DNA from 2 places in the Streptomyces sp. NPDC054842 genome. Region 2 is predicted to be linked to the other one. Evidence: riboswitches for the same ligand, from Rfam matches in the RefSeq annotation. Region 2 holds a riboswitch; the other holds the start of a gene.
What was found. A riboswitch is a leader RNA that binds a small molecule or an ion and turns the genes downstream of it on or off. The one in region 2 is predicted to bind glycine.

Region 1 (3,397 bases), on a different contig from region 2:
GCCGCTCGTGGAGCCGCTGAGCCTGGACGAGGCGTTCGTCGACCTGGAGGCCGGCGGGACGGCCTGGGACGAGACCTCGGCGCGGCTGGTGGGCGCGAAGCTGCGGGCCGACATACGGGCCGTCACGGGACTGACCGGCTCGGTCGGGCTCGCCGCCTCCAAGATGATCGCCAAGATCGCCTCCGAGCAGGCCAAGCCCGACGGGCTGGTGCTGATCGAGCCGGGGACCGAGCGCGCCCTGCTCGGGCCGATGTCGGTGCGGACCCTGCCCGGTGTGGGTCCCGCGACCGGCGACCACCTGCGGCGCGCCGGTATCACCACGGTCGAGGAGATCGCCGAGGCGGGCGAGGACGAGCTGGTGCGGCTGGTGGGCAAGGCCCACGGACACGGCCTGTACGCGATGGCCCTGGCGCACGACGAGCGGCCCGTGGTCGCCGAGCGCGAGTCCAAGTCGGTGTCGGTCGAGGACACCTATGAGGTCGACATCCACGACCGGCTGCGGGTCGCCGCGGAGGTCCAGCGGCTCGCCGACCGGTGCGTGGCGCGGCTGCGGAAGGCCGGGCGCTCGGGCCGGACCGTGGTGCTCAAGGTGCGGCGGTACGACTTCTCCACGCTGACCCGGTCCGAGACCCTGCGGGGGCCCACGGACGACCCCTCGGTGGTGCGCGAGGCCGCCGCCCGGCTGCTGGACTCGGTGGACACGACCGGCGGGGTCCGGCTGCTGGGCGTCGGCGTCACCGGCCTCGCCGACTACACGCAGGAGGACCTGTTCGCGCAGGCCCAGGCCGCCGCGGGCGAACTCCTGGCACAGGAGCAGGCCGAGGACGAGGGCGTGCGGGAGGCGGTCACGGAGGCGGAGGCGCCCGCCGAGCGGCGCTGGCCCGCTGGGCACGACGTGCGGCACGCCGAGTACGGGCACGGCTGGGTTCAGGGGAGCGGCCTCGGGCGGGTGACCGTGCGGTTCGAGACGCCGTACTCGCCGCCCGGGCGCGTCCGCACGTTCCGCACCGACGATCCCGCGCTGGAGCCGGCGGACCCGCTGCCCCTGGTCACGGCGGTCCCGGGGGCCGGCGGTGCGGCGGAGGGCGCGGGGACGGCGGCCGGGACAGCGGCGGTGACGGATGCGGAGGAGGGCGACGGGGGGCGGGGCGGTCAGGCCGGGCCGGGCTCTTCCGTGCCGGCGAGCCGGCCGAAGTCGCGGTCCGGAGGGACGGGCGACGCCAGGTCGAGCCCGTAGTGGTGGTAGAGCTGGAGTTCCTGCTCGGGGGAGAGGTGGCGGCCGACACCGAAATCGGGCGCGTCCTTGATGAGAGCGCGGTCGAAGGGCACCCGCAGGGTCCCCTCCACGACCTCGCTGGGCTCCAGCGGGACGAAGGCGTCCCGGCTGAACAGGCCCGTGCGTATGGCCGCCCACTCGGGCACTCCGGTGGCGTCGTCGAGATACACCTCGTCCACCGTGCCGATCCTGGTGCCCTTGCGGTCGAACGCCTTGCGGCCGATCAGGTTGCGCGGATCGATGTCGGTCTGCACGGTCCCTCCTCTTGGTCGCAAAACTCATCCGTAAGCACTACGAAAGAGCACATTCAGGAAGGCGGCCACTCGAAAGTCCGTGCGTTGTCCTCGCTGGTAGGCTGGCAGACGGCTGCTGACCCCGTGCGGGAGAGTCCTCCGGCGAGATCCGGAGGCGCCGAAGGAGCAAATCCTCCCCGGAATCTCTCAGGCACACGTACCGCTCGGACGAGGTCACTCTGGAAAGCAGGGCGGGTGCGTCGTCGGCTCCCGTCCTCACCGACGGTGAAAGCCGGTCCGTCCGCTGCTGGACGGCCCGGTGAAGCTCTCAGGTTGAGATGACAGAGGGGGAGGCCGTCGGGGTACCCGCGTCGTGGTACCCCCCGAAGGTCGTGTCAGACCAGGAGGCCTCCGCAATGACCGCCCATCGCATTCCGCTCTCCGAGCTCGAACAGGGCATCCCCTTCGAGCAGCGCCACATCGGGCCCGACCACGAGGCCCAGGCCAAGATGCTCGCGCAGGTCGGATACGGCTCGCTCGACGAGCTCACCGCCGCCGCGGTCCCGGACGTCATCAAGAACGCCGACGCGCTGGACCTCCCCGGCGCGCGCACCGAGGCCGAGGTCCTGGCCGAGCTGCGCTCCCTCGCGGACCGCAACCAGGTGCTCGACCCCATGATCGGCCTCGGGTACTACGGCACCTTCACGCCGCCGGTGATCCTGCGCAACGTCATGGAGAACCCGGCCTGGTACACCGCGTACACGCCGTACCAGCCGGAGATCTCGCAGGGCCGCCTGGAGGCGCTGCTCAACTTCCAGACCGTGGTCGCGGAGCTGACCGGCCTGCCGACGTCCGGCGCCTCGCTGCTGGACGAGGGGACCGCCGCCGCCGAGGCGATGGCGCTGTCCCGGCGGATGGGCAAGAACAAGAAGGGCCTCTTCCTGGTCGACGCGGACGCGCTGCCGCAGACCATCGCCGTCATCCGGACCCGCGCCGAGCCGACCGGCGTCGAGGTCGTGGTCGCCGACCTGAGCGAGGGCATCCCGGCCGACGTCGCGGGCCGCGACATCAACGGCGTGCTGCTGCAGTACCCGGGCGCCTCCGGTGCCGTACGCGACATCAAGCCCGTCATCGAGCAGGCGCACGAGCTCGGCGCCGTCGTGACGGTCGCCGCCGACCTGCTCGCCCTGACGCTGCTCACCGCGCCCGGCGACCTCGGCGCCGACATCGCCGTCGGCACCACCCAGCGATTCGGTGTGCCGATGGGCTTCGGCGGGCCGCACGCCGGTTACATGGCGGTCCGCGAGACCTTCGCGCGGAGCCTGCCGGGCCGCCTCGTGGGCGTCTCCGTGGACGCCGACGGGCACAAGGCGTACCGCCTCGCCCTGCAGACCCGCGAGCAGCACATCCGGCGTGAGAAGGCCACCAGCAACATCTGCACCGCGCAGGTGCTGCTCGCGGTGATGGCCGGCATGTACGCCGTCTACCACGGTCCCGAGGGCCTGCGGACGATCGCCCGCCGCACGCACCGGTACGCCACGGTCCTCGCCGCGGGCCTGGAGGCCGGCGGCGTCGAGATCGTCCACGGCGCCTACTTCGACACGCTGACCGCGCGGGTCCCCGGCCGGGCCGCCGCGGTCGTGGCCGCCGCCCGCGAGAACGGGGTCAACCTGCACCTCGTCGACGCCGACCACGTGTCGGTCGCCTGCGACGAGACCACCGGGCGCAAGCAGCTCGGCGCCGTGTGGACCGCCTTCGGCGTCGAGGGCGACATCGAGGCGCTGGACGTGTCGGCCGTCGACACCCTGCCCGAGGCGCTGCTGCGCACCGACGACTACCTGGCGCACCCGGTCTTCCACCAGTACCGCTCCGAGACCGCGATGCTGCG
Region 2 (3,397 bases):
CTCCTTGGCCAGCTTCTCGACCTCGGCCATGTCGACCTCGCCGGTGGCGTCGTCGACGTGGTAGGCGACCACGTTGTAGAGCTTGCCGGAGAAGTTGATCTTCATGCCGTGGGTCAGGTGCCCGCCGTGCGCGAGGTTCAGACCCATGATCGTGTCGCCCGGCTTGAGCAGCGCGAACATCGCGGCGGCGTTGGCCTGGGCACCGGAGTGCGGCTGGACGTTGGCGTGCTCGGCGCCGAAGAGCGCCTTCACACGGTCGATGGCGATCTGCTCGACCACGTCGACGTGCTCGCAGCCGCCGTAGTAGCGCCGGCCCGGGTAACCCTCGGCGTACTTGTTGGTGAGGACCGAGCCCTGGGCCTCCATGACCGCGACCGGAGCGAAGTTCTCCGAGGCGATCATCTCCAGGGTGGACTGCTGGCGGTGCAGCTCGGCGTCGACGGCGGCGGCGACGTCCGGGTCGAGTTCGTGAAGGGGCGTGTTCAGAAGCGACATCAGTCGGAAGTCCTTAGCCTGCGGTGAATTCGGTGTACTCGTCCGCGGAGAGCAGGTCGGCCGGCTCGTCCGTGACGCGCACCTTGAACAGCCAGCCGCCCTCGAAGGGGGCGGAGTTCACCAGGGACGGGTCGTCCACGACGTCCTGGTTGGTCTCGGTGATCTCGCCGGTGACCGGGGCGTAGAGGTCGCTGACCGACTTGGTCGACTCCAGCTCGCCGCAGGTCTCACCCGCGGTCACGGTGTCACCGACCTCCGGGAGCTGGACGAACACGACATCGCCGAGCGCGTTGGCCGCGTGCTCCGTGATGCCGACCGTCGAGACGCCGTCCTCGGCGCCCGACAGCCACTCGTGCTCCTTGCTGTAACGCAGCTGCTGGGGGTTGCTCATGGCCTGAATTCTCCTGTACGCGGGGGACTGCTGACGCAGCGGGGACGTGGATGAGCCGGGCGGACGTGCCCGGAGGTGTCCGGCGCCGTGACGGGGCGCCGGGGCCGGGATCAGCGGGGCGGCCCGGGGGCCAGTGTCACTTCTGGCGCTTGTAGAACGGCAGCGCCACGACCTCGTACGGTTCGTGGCTGCCCCGGATGTCGACCCCCACACCGGCGGTGCCGGGGGCGGCGTGCGCGGCGTCGACGTACGCCATCGCGATCGGCTTGCCGAGCGTGGGGGAGGGGGCACCGGAGGTGACCTCGCCGATCACCTCGCCGCCGGCGACGACGGAGTAGCCGGCGCGCGGCACCCGGCGGCCCTCGGCGACGAGCCCGACGAGCACGCGCGGCGGGTTGTCCGCGGCGCGGGAGGCCGCCTCGGTGAGCGCCTCGCGGCCGACGAAGTCGCCCTCCTTCTCGAACTTCACGACGCGCCCGAGCCCGGCGTCGAAGGGGGTGAGCGACGTCGTCAGCTCGTGCCCGTACAGCGGCATGCCCGCTTCCAGGCGCAGCGTGTCGCGGCAGGAGAGGCCGCAGGGGACGAGCCCCGCCGGGGCGCCCGCCTCGGTCAGCGCCTGCCACAGCTTCTCGGCGTCGGCCGGCGCCACGAACAGCTCGAAGCCGTCCTCGCCGGTGTAGCCGGTGCGCGCGATCAGCGCCGGGACGCCCGCGACGGTGCCCGGCAGACCCGCGTAGTACTTCAGGCCGTCGAGGTCGGCGTCGGTGAGCGACTTGAGGATCCCGGGGGACTCCGGGCCCTGCACGGCGATCAGCGCGTACGCGTCACGGTCGTCGCGCACCTCGGCGTCGAAACCGGCCACCCGCTCCGTCAGCGCGTCCAGCACCACCTGGGCGTTGGAGGCGTTCGCGACGACCATGTACTCCTGCTCCTGGAGCCGGTACACGATCAGGTCGTCGAGAATGCCGCCGTCCGCCCGGACGATCATGGTGTAGCGGGCGCGGCCGACACCGACCGAGCCGATGTTGCCGACGAGGGCGAAGTTCAGGAAGGCGGCGGCCTGCGGACCGGTGACCGTGATCTCGCCCATGTGGGAGAGGTCGAAGAGACCGGCCTTCGTGCGGACGGCGAGGTGCTCGTCGCGCTCGGAGCCGTAGCGCAGGGGCATGTCCCAGCCGGCGAAGTCGGTCATCGTCGCGCCCAGAGAGCGATGCAGGGCGTCGAGCGCGGTGTGACGGGGGGCGTTACTGCTCATCGGTGGGGCTCCCAAGGCATGACGGCGAGGTCGTTCCTCCCCATCTGTCATCGGAACCTGAGAGGTTCATCACGACCCGGCGAACCGGTGGTCCTGACTTGCACCTTGGGTGGAGCCACTGGTGAGCGGCCCGCTTTTCAGATGTGCCTCGCCCGCGCGGTAACGGGGCCTGAGAGATTCAAGGGAGGGACTTGCTCCTTCGGCGCCCGGGCAGGTGGTGCCCCGGGACTCTCCCGCGCGGATTCAAGCGGCCGGTATGCAGTTGGCGGGCACATCATTGCACGCATCCGTGAAACCCGGCAGGGGCGGCCCGTCCGGCCGCCCCCGGAAGACCTGTGACCGGTCTGTGGCAGGACGGGGACGGAAACGGGAGGCGCACCGCATTACCTTCTCTTTACACTCGACGGGGATGGGACTCCGGATCCAAGGGGAGGACGATCAGGGTGAACAGGACCACGGCGTACGCGACGAGTTCGGGCCTCGCACTGCCGGAAAAACCCGCAGTCCCGGCCCGGGAGGCGTGCGGGCCGCGGTCCGGGCCCGTCGTCCGCGACCTGCGCGAGCGCGCGGGACACAGCCCGCACGGGCTGTCCTTCGGCGCCACCGACCTGGTCGTGGTGACCGGTCTGCCCGGCAGCGGCAAGTCGACGCTGATGCGCCGGGCCGTGAGCGGCGCCCGCGTCGACTCCCAGGACACCCGCGACCGCTGGGACACCCGGCTCTCCCGCTTCCTGCCGTACACGCTCTACCGCCCCGTCGTCCGCGTCGCGCACTACGCCGGACTGCGCCGCGCGCTGCGCTCGGGAGCAGGCGTCGTCGTGCACGACTGCGGCACCCAGACCTGGGTGCGCCGCTGGCTCGCCCGCGAGGCCCGGCGCCGCGGCGGCACCCTGCACCTGCTGCTCCTGGACGTCCCGCCGGACGCCGCCCTGGACGGGCAGCGCGAGCGCGGCCGGGGGGTCTCGCGCTACGCCTTCCTGCGCCACCGCCGCGCCGCCGGCCGGCTGCTGCGCTCCGTCGAGAAGGGCGACCTGCCCGAGGGCTGCGGCTCGGCGGTCCTGATCGACCGGGCGGCGGCGGACGTGCTGCGCCGGATCGACTTCGGCGGCTGACCCCCGTACGCGCCCACCGGCTAGGGTTTCCAGCCGGAACAGCGGTTCACAGCAGGCGGTAGACAGATGGACTTCCCGGCACAGGCGCACCCGCACCCCCATCCGCACGGCGGATGGCCAGGCAACGAACTGGAGGAGGTGCTC

Region 1: linked by a shared signal. The riboswitch ahead of gcvP (aminomethyl-transferring glycine dehydrogenase) and the one ahead of gcvT (glycine cleavage system aminomethyltransferase GcvT) in region 2 are both predicted to bind glycine.

Annotation. Positions count from the first base shown of each region.
Region 1 covers NZ_JBSGZN010000056.1:38,709-42,105, reverse strand. The annotation lists gene ACWGIS_RS31490 (DNA polymerase IV) at 1-1,237, shown strand, start outside; gene ACWGIS_RS31485 (PRC-barrel domain-containing protein) at 1,153-1,530, opposite strand; glycine riboswitch at 1,647-1,742, shown strand; gene gcvP (aminomethyl-transferring glycine dehydrogenase) at 1,926-3,397, shown strand, end outside.
Region 2 covers NZ_JBSGZN010000031.1:72,058-75,454, reverse strand. The annotation lists gene glyA (serine hydroxymethyltransferase) at 1-495, opposite strand, end outside; gene gcvH (glycine cleavage system protein GcvH) at 509-886, opposite strand; gene gcvT (glycine cleavage system aminomethyltransferase GcvT) at 1,023-2,141, opposite strand; glycine riboswitch at 2,176-2,288, opposite strand; glycine riboswitch at 2,289-2,387, opposite strand; gene ACWGIS_RS23710 (AAA family ATPase) at 2,585-3,253, shown strand; gene ACWGIS_RS23705 (enhanced serine sensitivity protein SseB) at 3,320-3,397, shown strand, end outside.